Regions from separate parts of the Paraburkholderia sp. USG1 genome, predicted to be linked through region 1. Evidence: predicted binding sites of a transcription regulator. Region 1 holds the regulator's gene; the other holds the start of a gene.
The links. The regulator HrcA, encoded in region 1, represses chaperone genes, less so after heat shock. The targets are predictions, from matches to a motif close to TTAGCACTCNNNNNNNNNGAGTGCTAA.
Positions count from the first base shown of each region.

Region 2: a site for HrcA is predicted at 4,418-4,444, ahead of rpoH (RNA polymerase sigma factor RpoH). Genes of this name have one in related genera too.

Region 1 is NZ_JAMWXW010000009.1:149,697-155,657, reverse strand. It holds gene recN (DNA repair protein RecN) at 7-1,677, opposite strand; gene NE850_RS14540 (NAD kinase) at 1,749-2,651, opposite strand; gene hrcA (heat-inducible transcriptional repressor HrcA) at 2,982-4,001, shown strand; gene hemH (ferrochelatase) at 4,176-5,246, shown strand; gene NE850_RS14525 (RNA-binding S4 domain-containing protein) at 5,255-5,662, shown strand.
Region 2 is NZ_JAMWXW010000027.1:110,448-116,408, forward strand. It holds gene ftsY (signal recognition particle-docking protein FtsY) at 1-269, shown strand, start outside; gene maiA (maleylacetoacetate isomerase) at 355-999, opposite strand; gene NE850_RS29455 (fumarylacetoacetate hydrolase family protein) at 1,026-1,724, opposite strand; gene ybiB (DNA-binding protein YbiB) at 1,953-2,924, shown strand; gene NE850_RS29465 (nuclear transport factor 2 family protein) at 3,152-3,535, opposite strand; gene NE850_RS29470 (acyloxyacyl hydrolase) at 3,579-4,142, opposite strand; gene rpoH (RNA polymerase sigma factor RpoH) at 4,506-5,441, shown strand; gene cydP (cytochrome oxidase putative small subunit CydP) at 5,797-5,961, shown strand, end outside.

The DNA.
Region 1 (5,961 bases):
GAACAACTAGGCCGCCAGCATTTCCTTCGCGTGCTTGCGGGTGGTCGGAGTGATCTCCAGGCCGCCGAGCATCCGCGCCACTTCTTCGATGCGGCTCGCCTTGTCGAGCGAGGTCACGCTGCTGACCGTGCCGCCTTTGCCGTTGCCCGCCTTGGCGACCTGGAAATGATGGTCGCCGCGCGCGGCGACTTGCGGCAAGTGCGTCACGCACAGCACCTGGCGCTGCTGGCCGAGCTGATGCAGAAGCCGTCCGACCACTTCGGCGACGCCGCCGCCGATGCCCGTATCCACTTCGTCGAAAATCAGCGTGGGCGTGGGGCTGGCGGCGCTCGCGATCACTGCGAGGGCGAGGCTGATCCGCGCCAGTTCGCCGCCCGAGGCGACTTTGGCGAGTGGCCGCAGCGGCACGCCGGCATGACCGGCGACGCGGAACTCGACCTGTTCGAGCCCATGCGCGCCACCTTCGGGCAGCGGCACCAGCGCGACTTCGAAGCTGCCGCCTTTCATTGACAGTTCCTGCATGCCCGTGGTGACCGCCGCGCCCAGCGCCTTGCCGGCCTTGGCACGCGCTTTCGAGAGTTTCTTCGCCTCGGTCAGGAAGTTTTCTTTGGCTTTGGCTTCGGCGGCGTGCAGGCTGTCGAGGTCGGCGGCCGCGTCGAGCGCGGCCAGTTGCGCGCGGCGCGCCTCGTGTTCCTCCGGCAGCGTTTGCGGCTGCAGACGGAATTTGCGTGCGGCCGAATGCAACGCGTCCAGACGCTTTTCGACCTGCGCCAGCCGGTCCGGATCGAGTTCGAGCTTTTGCGCGTAATGGCTCAGCGAATAGGCCGCTTCCTGCAACTGGATTTCGGCCGGTTCGAGCGCGGCGAGTACATCGTTCAAGGCCGGATCGATCTCCGCCAGATCGCGCACCTTCGAGACGATCGAGGACAGATGCGTGATCATCGCCTCGTCCGATTCGGACAGCGCGCCGAGTGCGCCTTGCACGCCGTCGATCAGATTGGCCGAATGCGACAGCCGCCGGTGCTCCGAATTGACCTCTTCCCACTCGCCGGGCTGCGGCGCGAGTTTGTCCAGTTCGGTGAGCTGCCAGGCGAGGCGCTCGCGTTCCAGTTGCAGCTCACGGTCACGCGTTTGCGCATGCTCGACCGCCTGAACCCTCTCGCGCCATGTGCGCCATGCCCGCGTGACGGTAGCCGCCGTGTCGGACAGTCCGGCGTGAGTGTCGAACAGTTCGCGTTGCGCGTCAGGGCGCATCAGCAACTGGTGCGCGTGCTGGCCGTGAATATCCACCAGCATCTCGCCGACCTCGCGCAACTGCGCGAGCGTCGCCGCGGTGCCGTTGATGAACGCCCGCGAGCGGCCGTTGCCATCCACCACGCGCCGCAGCATCACGGTGCTGCCGTGATGACCGTCGCTGCCCGTCGTGCCGAGCGCCTGCTCGTCGAGCCATTGCTCGACCTGCGCATGGGTCTCGAATTCCGCCGTGATGTCCGCGCGGCTTTCGCCGGTGCGCACGACGTTCGCATCGGCACGGGCGCCGAGCGCGAGCGCCAGCGCGTCGATCAGGATCGACTTGCCGGCGCCGGTTTCGCCGGAAAAAACAGTGAAGCCGGTGTCGAATTCGAGATCGAGCGCGGCGACGATGACGAAGTCGCGTATCGAGAGGTGGCGAAGCATGGAGGTCGTCTGATGAGCTTGGTGGTCAGGGTTCGGCAGCGGCGGCGTTCGCGTTCCGGTGGCCTCGCCGCTCAGGGCTTGGGGTCTTCTTCGTGCGACGGGTATTCGTTCCAGTGCAGCTTCTTGCGCAGCGTGGCGAAATAGCTGTAGCCGACGGGATGCAGCATGGGCACCGTATGACGCGAGCGGCGCACTTCGATCGTGTCGCTCAGTTCGAGCGAGGTGAACGACTGCATGTCGAAATTGACGTTCACTTCGCGCCCCGAGACGATCTGGATGCTCACCTTGGAATCGTCCGGCAGCACGATCGGACGGTTCGACAGCGCGTGCGGAGCAATCGGCACCAGCACGATGCCCTGCAATTGCGGATGCAGAATCGGCCCTTGCGACGACAGCGCATAAGCGGTAGAGCCGGTGGGCGTGGCCACGATCAGGCCGTCCGAGCGCTGGTTGTACATGAAGCGGCCATCTACCGAGACATGCAGCTCCGCCATGCCTGAGAAACCGCTGCGGTTGACCACCACGTCGTTGAAGGCCAGCGCGTGATAGATCGGGTTGCCGTCGCGCATGATGCGCGCTTCGAGCAGCACGCGTTCTTCGCGTTCGAAATTGCCGGCCAGCATTTGCGGCACGATCTCGCGCATGTCGGAGATCGGAATGTCGGTAATGAAGCCAAGCCGCCCGTGGTTGATGCCGATCAAAGGCGTACGGTACGGCGCGAGCTGACGGCCGATGCCGAGCATGGTGCCGTCGCCGCCCAGCACCACGGCCACGTCGGCGCGCGCGCCGATCTCGGCGGGGCGCAGCGCCGGGTAGTCGGTGACGCCGATCTCGGCGGCGGTATCGGCTTCGAACACGACCTCGAAGCCGCGCTTCGCGATGCACAAGGCGAGCGCGGTCAACGGCTCGGCGATACCCGGCGTATTGTTGCGCCCGACGAGCGCGACGGTCTTGAACTGGCTGGTCACTTGCATGCCGGCATTACACCATAGGTGGGGCCTGAAAAGAACCGTGGGCAGACCCGGTGGCGAGCCGACGTGCGCGGGCCGCCAGCGCGTCTCGCGATTATCGTTAGAATGGTGAAGCCTTGATGACATGCGCGCCGGTTAAAGTGCGGCGGGGTGCCGGCAGCCGGGCCGCCCGGAAGGCGGCCCGCGACGTGGTCCGCAACGCGCCGGGCTGAACGCCGGCCAACGTGCCGGGCCGGAGGCAACGTGCCGCAGCGGCAAGCGGCGGCGCGTTCGTCAGGGATGGGCGCCCCTAGCGCTCGCGGTAGTCGTGCCATTGAGCTAAAATTTTCCGTCATGCTAGATCCTCGCGCACAAACCCTCCTCAAAACGCTGATCGAGCGCTACATCGCCGAAGGTCAGCCGGTCGGCTCGCGCACGTTGTCGCGCTATTCGGGTCTCGAACTCAGTCCCGCAACGATCCGCAACGTGATGTCCGACCTCGAGGATCTGGGGCTCGTGATCAGTCCGCATACTTCCGCGGGCCGCATTCCCACGCCGCGCGGCTATCGTCTGTTCGTGGACACCATGCTGACGGTGGAGTCCGCCGCTGACGAAGAAGCGGTGATGCGTACCGTCAAGACCACGCTGCAGGCGGGCGAGCCGCAGAAAATCGTCGCCGCGGCGGCCAGCGTGCTGTCCAACCTCTCGCAGTTCGCCGGCGTGGTGCTCACGCCGCGGCGCAGCCATGTGTTCAAGCAGATCGAGTTCATGCGCTTGTCGGACAAACGCATTCTGCTGATCATCGTCACGCCGGAAGGCGACGTGCAGAACCGCATCATGGCGACCCAGCGCGATTTCTCGCCGTCGCAACTTGTCGAGGCCTCCAACTACATCAACGCACACTTCGCGGGCCTCTCGTTCGACGACGTGCGCCGCCGCCTGCGCGAAGAAATCGACGAACTGCGCGGCGACATGACCACGCTGATGCATGCCGCCGTCACGGCCAGTACGGACGAAGCCGACACGGGCGAAACCGTGCTGATTTCGGGCGAGCGCAACCTGCTCGAAGTGGCCGACCTTTCGTCGGACATGGCGCGCTTGCGCAAGCTGTTCGATGTGTTCGACCAAAAGACCAGTCTCCTTCAGTTGCTCGACGTGTCGAGTCACGCGGCGGGCGTGCAGATTTTCATTGGCGGCGAGTCGAATCTCGTGCCGATCGAGGAAATGAGCGTGGTCACCGCGCCTTACGAGGTGAACGGCAAGATCGTCGGCACCTTGGGCGTGATCGGACCGACCCGCATGGCCTACAACCGCGTGATTCCGATTGTGGACATTACCGCGCGCCTGCTTTCGCTGACCCTCAGCCAGCAGTAAATAGCTTCGGCTTCCGGTGTTGGCTGTTCCAGCCACGAATAATGCGTGACGGCGCACGGCTTGCCAATTGGCCGAATGGCCAGGGGTGTCCGGCGGACCGGTGCATGCACCACGCCGCTATAATGGTTCTCACCTGAACCGACACTCCGCCTGAGCGGGTTACCTCTGCTGCCTATGCGCTTCGACCTCGAGCGGCCTTCACAGAACGCCACGTCACACCGTGTCGCTGTGCTGCTGATCAATCTCGGCACACCCGACGCGCCGACGCCGCGTGCGGTCCGCCGCTATCTCGCGCAGTTTCTATCCGATCCGCGCGTGGTCGAAATTCCGGCGCTGCTCTGGCAGATCATCTTGCGTTTGCTGATTCTGCCGTTTCGGGGCGTCGCTTCCGCCAAGAAGTACGCCGCGGTGTGGATGCCGGAAGGTTCACCGCTGCGCGTCCATACTGAGAAGCAGGTGGAGGGCTTGCGCCATCTGCTGCAACTGAACGACTACACGGTGCTCGTCGATTACGCGATGCGCTACGGCACGCCGGGTATTCCGGCCATGCTGAACCAGCTCAAGCTGGCGGGTGCCGAACGCGTGCTGCTCATGCCCATGTATCCGCAGTATTCGTCGTCCACCACCGCTACCGCTTTCGACGACGCCTTTTCGGCGCTCAAACGCATGCGCAATCAGCCGGAAATCCGCACGGTGCGCCAGTACGCCGATCATCCGGCCTACATTGCGGCGCTTGCCGCGCAGGTGCATCAATATTGGCATCAGCACGGCCGGCCGGATTTCGCCGCGGGCGACAAGCTGGTGCTGAGTTTTCACGGCGTGCCCAAACGCACGCTGGATCTCGGCGACCCATACCACGAGCAATGCCAGCAAACCGGCGCGCTGCTGATGCAGGCGCTCGAACTGACGCCGGTGGAATGCCGCATTACGTTCCAGTCGCGTTTCGGCAAGGCCGAGTGGTTGCAGCCGTACACGGCGCCCACGCTCAAAGAATTGGGCGCGGCGGGCGTGCGGCGCGCCGATGTGTTCTGTCCGGGCTTCACTGCCGACTGCCTTGAAACCATCGAGGAAATCGGCATGGAAGTGCGCGACGAATTCCTGCATGCGGGCGGCAAGGATTTCCATCGGATTGCCTGCCTGAATGCGTCGCAGGCGTGGATTGCCGCGTTGGGGGAAATCGTCGCGCAGAATCTGCAGGGCTGGCCGGTGCAGGCGCTGCCGGTGCCGCATACGACAGGAGCTTGAACAGGCTCATGAATTACGGGATTTCAACCGAAGCGGGCGCGAAACTGCGCATCGACAAATGGCTTTGGGCGGCGCGCTTCTTCAAGACGCGTTCGCTCGCGGCGGCGGCCGTCGAAAAAGGGCATGTGCGCATTGACGGCGCCAGCGTCAAGCCGGCCAAAGACGTGCGCGTCGGCGACCTGGTCGAGATCGAGATAGAGCGGATTGTGTGGCAAGTGGCGGTGCTGGGCATGTGCGACGTGCGCGGCCCGGCGAGCGTCGCACAAACGCTTTATGCGGAAACCGAAGAGAGCAGGGTGAAGCGGCAGGTCGAACAGGAGCGGCGCAAGACGTATCGCGAACCGGCGGCCGCATTGCACGGCCGGCCGACCAAGCGCGACCGGCGCACTATCGACAAACTTTCAGGTGGGGGTTGAACAGCTGTTCCATGGTTGCGTGCACACCGCCGTATTCGGTAGTGTGATCGTTGACAGCCCCGGACATGCAGATGGTCGTGGTGCCCGCAATCAGTACCAATGCGACCACCGAGATTGCAAAGGTCAGTTTCACGGTGCTCCCCTAGGGAAGGTTCAGGAGAAAGACGGGCGAATCGGGTGGAATTGCAATATGTCGGAAAGGCTTACGTCAGATTAGGGTTAACGCGTCTTTTCCGATGCTTTATTGGAGCATAGGCCACTTGCAGTCCGCACTCAATCTCAATCTGATTGCGCCGCAA
Region 2 (5,961 bases), on a different contig from region 1:
CGCAAGAAGGCGCGCCGCACGAGGTGCTGCTGGTGATCGACGCCAACACCGGCCAGAACGCGCTCGCGCAAGTAAAGGCTTTCGACGACGCGCTCGGCCTCACCGGCCTGATCGTGACCAAGCTCGACGGCACGGCGAAAGGCGGCATTCTGGCCGCGATCGCACGGCAGCGTCCGATCCCGGTGTACTTCATCGGCGTCGGCGAAAAGGTCGAGGACTTGCAGCCGTTCAGCGCGGAAGAGTTTTCCGACGCATTACTGGGCGGTTGAACGCCACGGCGTTTGCGGTTCAGGCGGCAAAAAGGGCACTCCGCGGAGTGCCCTTTTTGCATCCTGCCTGGCAAGTGAGGCCAGCTTACTCTGCGTCGGGCTGCGCTCCCGGCGCCGCGCGGTCAAACGCGTCGAGTTGCATTGCGTGATCGTAGATGCGCTGGATCGTCGGAAATTTCGCCGTGTCGACCTTGAAGCGCTGCGCGTTGAACACCTGCGGAATCAGACAGGTATCGGCGATTGTCGGCGCATCGCCAAAACACAGCTTGCCGGTGCGCGAATCGCCGGCCAGATGCGCTTCCAACGTGGCGAAACCCGCTTCCACCCAGTGCCGGTACCACGCGTCCTTGGCATAGTCGTCGACGCCCAGCGTGTGCTTCAGATACTTCAGCACGCGCAGATTGTTCAGCGGATGGATCTCGCACGCCACCTGCAACGCCAGCGCCCGCACATAGGCACGATCGACCGGCGTTTTGGGCAGAAGCGGCGGCTCAGGATGCGTCTCTTCCAGATATTCGATGATCGCGAGCGACTGCGGCATCACCTCATTGCCGTCGATGAAGGTCGGCACGATGCCGTCCGCATTCACCTTGCGGTATTCGGGCTTCAGCTGCTCGCCGCCGTCGCGCACGAGGTGCACCGGCACGTAGTCGTACGGCAGATTCTTCACGTTCAGCGCAATGCGCACGCGATAGGACGCCGAGCTACGGAAATAGCTGTAGAGCTTCATGTTGTCTGTCTCCCCCAAACCAGCCGTCAGACGACGCGCACGCTGAGCTCGCCGAGCCCGTCCACGCCGCCCTTCATCAGATCGCCCGGCACCACCGCGCCGACGCCCTCCGGTGTGCCGGTGAAAATCAGATCGCCGGGTTGCAGTTCGAACAGCGTCGACAGATACGCAACCGTCTCGGCCACCGACCAGATCAGTTGCGACACGTCCGAGCTTTGCTTTTCCTCGCCGTTCACCGACAACCAGATCGCACCCTTGTCGACATGGCCCACCGTCGCTGCCGGATGAATCGGGCCTAGCGGCGCCGAGTGATCGAAGCCCTTCGCGGTATCCCACGGGCGGCCGAGCTTTTTCGCTTCAGCCTGCAGATCGCGGCGGGTCATATCGAGACCGAGCGCGTAACCGTAGACGTGATCGAGCGCGCTTTCGGCCGGAATGTTCTTGCCGCCCTTGCCGATCGCCGCCACCATTTCCATCTCGAAGTGGACGTTCTTCGACTGCGGCGGATAAGGAAACTCGCCGGTGGCGCCGGGCGCGACGTACAGCACCGCGTCAGCCGGCTTGGTGAAGAAGAACGGCGGTTCGCGATCAGGATCGTGTCCCATCTCCCGCGCGTGCGCCTCGTAATTGCGGCCCACACAGTAGATGCGACGCACCGCGAACTGCTCGCTGGCCCCCACAACCGGCACCGCGACCACCGGTGCGGGTGCAAATACGTAACTCATCCCGTTCTCCGTTCCTTGATGTGTGCCGCCAGCGCGGCGATAAAACATCGAGTGTAACGCGCAGCAAAGCCCCGCGCGCGGCAGTTCCACGTGGGCCGGCAAGGTTGGCGCCGCGAGTGCGGTGTCTCGCCGGATCGCTATAGATGCGATACTCACACCGGATAGCGTCCCTTGAATACCGTGGCTGACCGCTCTGAGGCGGCGTGCCAATACGTCCCACTGCACCCGATGACCGACTCCGCCGACACCGCCAATCCCTTCCCCTGCGCCCGCTTCATCAAGGAAATCGGCCGCGGCCCGAACGGCGCCCGCGCGCTGACCGCCGAGGATACGCGCGCGCTCTACACCGCCATGCTCGACGGCCGCGTGGCCGATCTCGAACTCGGTGCGGTGCTGCTCGCATACCGCGTGAAGGGCGAAACCGCCGACGAACTCGCGGCAATGCTGGCCGGCGCGCATGCGTCGTTCGAGCCGGTGCATCTGCCGCACGGCGCGTTTCGGCCCGTGTCGATACCCACCTACAACGGCGCGCGCAAGCAGCCGAATCTCGTGCCGCTGCTCGCCCTGCTGCTGGCGCGCGAAGGCGTGCCGGTGCTGGTGCATGGCGTAACCGAAGATCCGGGCCGCGTGACGAGCGCGGAAATCTTCACGCATTTGCAGATTCCTCACGCGCAATCGCACGCCGACATCGAGGACGGTCTCGCCGAGCGCCGTCTTGCGTTTGCGCCGATCGACGTGCTCGCGCCGAAGCTTGCGCGCCTTCTCGGGCTGCGTCGGCGCATGGGCGTGCGTAATTCGACGCACACACTGGTGAAAATTCTGCAACCGTTCGCGCCGGCGGGCTTGCGCCTCGTGAATTACACGCACCCACCGTATCGCGACAGTCTGACGCAGTTGTTCAACACGCATCCGGACGCGGCCGCCGGCGGCGCCCTGCTCGCGCGCGGCACCGAAGGCGAAGCGGTGGCCGACACGCGCCGTCAGGTGCAGGTCGACTGGCTGCACGACGGCATCTGCGAAACGCGTGTGCCGCACGAACGCTCGTCGCCCGATGCGCCGGAAGTCGACTTGCCTGAAGCCAAAGATGCGCCGACGACCGCCGCCTGGATCAGCGCTGTACTGCGCGGCGAAGCGCCCGTGCCGAGCGCGATTGAACGGCAGGTCGAACTGATCGTGGACGTCGCGAAAACGCCGGTGTGACGGCGCGGTGCGGGAGCCAGTAGTCTGGCCCGAACCGGTGCGGCGGATAGTCGCGAGTAGAACTCGTATAGATCGGAAGAGCGTCGCGGCCTGAGAATCAGGCCGCGGTGACGCATGAGCGAACGCTTAGGCGAGGCACACGCGAACCACCAGCGCGTAACCCGCATGCTCGTGGCATCCAGATGCCCACAACGCGCAACCGGGTGGTTGGAGTGACCTCCAAAGGCTCACTCGATTGCGCAACGCGTGGCCTGCCAGGCAATCAGACGCCATTGCCCGTCTTCCTGCGTATGGATCGCCGTGTAGGCGATCGGAAACAGCAGCGCCCCGTTGTTCGCTTCCATTTCGATCAGCGCCCTGCCGGTGACCACGCAGGTCTCCCGCCCAACCGGCAACACGTCTTGCGACTGCACCTCGATCTGACGGTAGCGGCGGCGACCCGCAACAATCCCGTCGATGAACTGCCGCTTCGTTTCCCGTTTGCCGTTCGTGTGAACGTAACTCACGTTCTCCGCGAGCAGCGTGTCGAGCGATGGGCCGTCGCCGTCGACCATCGCCCGGAAACGCTCTCGCTCGAGCCCGCGAATCGCTTCGATTATCTTTGCCGCCATCGCTCAGCCCCTCGCACCGGTGAGCCGAACGTGGCCACGGTCGTCAGAAGTTATATTGCAGATATAGCTGGTGGAAATTTATACCAGGATTCGGCTCTTTGATACCGCCGTTGGAAATATGCTGGAAGCGATAGCCCGCCTGATACTGCTGGCGGTTGCCGAACTGCATGCCCACGCCCGCCATGTCGGCGAACTGGAACGCGGTGCCTAGCGTAAAGGTCGAAGAGATACGGGGACTCGAGAGCAGGCGGATGCCCGCGCCCAGTTCGGCATACGGACGGATCGGCCCTGACTCCTTGATGAAGCGGATGATCGGCGTCACGCCGATTTCGCCGATATTGTCGTGCACGTTGCCTTCATTGGTGTGCCACCATGCCACGTGCGCTTCGCCGATCAGCGAGAAATGCCAGTCGCCGATCTGCCACCAGTTCAGATCCGGATCCCAGACGAAGCCGAGATCAAGCTTCTTGACGTGGCGATCACCCAGTCCACCGGCCACCTGCACGCCAAACTGGTCGGCCGACGTCAATCCCGACGCTCCCGCCAGCACGGCTCCAGCCGTAATTTTTAGCGCCAGGCCACGCAAAGTATTCTTTTTGTTGTTCATCTAACACCCGAGTTCCGTCGAACGTTGAACAATTAGTAACAGTTCTACGTATTCTAAGGTCTATCTCGATTTGGCGGATCGTATGAAGGATTCTCAATTTTCGCAATTAGTCACTTCAAAAGTGGCAAAAATCGGGCAGTTTGCATCACGAAGGCGATTTGTCAGGTAACTTCTACGTCGCGCACAAAGATAGCCAAGAAGGCGTACCATGGCTATTGAATCGTGAATTTCAATAGGGATTTACGGAACCTAGATGCCCTTACGGCCTCTAAGCATTAGCACTCGGCAAATCAGAGTGCTAACATCCAACGCTGGAGTCGTTACCTGAACAAGCTTTTGTCTGATTCCAAAGGAGTTTCCTACGTGAGCCACGCAATGACCCTTCCGAGTACTTTGAGCCCGTCGTCGGCTAAGGCCGCTTCGGCAGGTGCACTGGCGCTCTCGCATTCCTCGCTGCTGCCCGGCCAACTGGGCAATATCGACGCCTACATCCAGGCCGTAAATCGGATTCCGATGCTGACGCCGGCGGAAGAACGCCAGTTCGCCACCGAATTTCGCGAGCAGGACAACCTTGAGTCCGCGCGCCGCCTCGTCCTGTCGCACCTGCGGCTGGTCGTGTCGATCGCGCGCAACTATCTGGGCTATGGACTGCCGCACGCCGACCTGATTCAGGAAGGCAATATCGGCCTGATGAAGGCCGTGAAGCGCTTCGATCCGGAGCAGAACGTGCGCCTCGTGTCGTACGCGATGCACTGGATCAAGGCCGAGATCCACGAATACATTCTGCGCAACTGGCGGATGGTGAAAGTCGCCACGACCAAGGCGCAGCGCAAGCTGTTCTTCAACCTGCGCAGCCACAAGCAAGGGCTGGGCGCGTTCACGCCGGACGAGATCGAAGGTCTCGCCAAAGAGCTGAATGTGAAGCGCGAAGAAGTCTCCGAAATGGAAACGCGCCTCTCGGGCGGCGACATCGCGCTGGAAGGCCAGGTTGAAGACGGCGAAGAGTCGTACGCGCCGATCGCCTATCTGGCCGACTCGCATAGCGAACCGACCGCCGTGCTGGCTTCGCGTCAGCGCGACAAGCTGCAAAGCGACGGTATTGCGAGCGCGCTGGACGCACTGGACGCCCGCAGCCGCCGTATCATCGAGGCACGCTGGCTGAAGGTGGAAGACGACGGTTCAGGCGGCTCCACGCTGCACGAACTGGCCGACGAATTCGGTGTATCCGCCGAACGTATTCGCCAGATCGAGGCGAGCGCAATGAAGAAGATGCGCGGTGCACTCACCGAGTATGCGTAAAGCCTGAAGCGTTTCAGCACGCCGGTTTGTCCGGCGCGCGGTAGCCACGCCGCCAAGCCTCGCCTTCGAAAGACGGCGGGGCTTTTTTTCGCCCACGCCGCGCCGCGCCGCGCGTTGATCGCACACGCACGTTCGCACACCTTCGTACACCGGGATGCACGGTCAACGCGTTTCTTGACGTAACACAAACCACCTGGCAATACAGGCCAAACGGGGCAAGTCTCGCGACCCAATGCCGCAGTAGCGAACCGTTACGCGCGAGGTTCTGCTCCTAGAATCGGGATGCACTCGCCAGACCGTTGAAGCGGCCTGGCGCCAGCCGGATTCACCGGTGTGAAGCTGCTTTCTACCGATCATGACCATAGCCCTCAATCGCAATACCATCCGCCGCCCGAGCCTGCGTAAAAGGTTCGACGGCTGGGTGCGCGGACCCACGCTGGCGCGGGATATCGCCATCGTCCTCGCCATCAAGTTCGCATTGCTGATGGTGCTCAAGTACGCCTTCTTCAATCATCCGCAG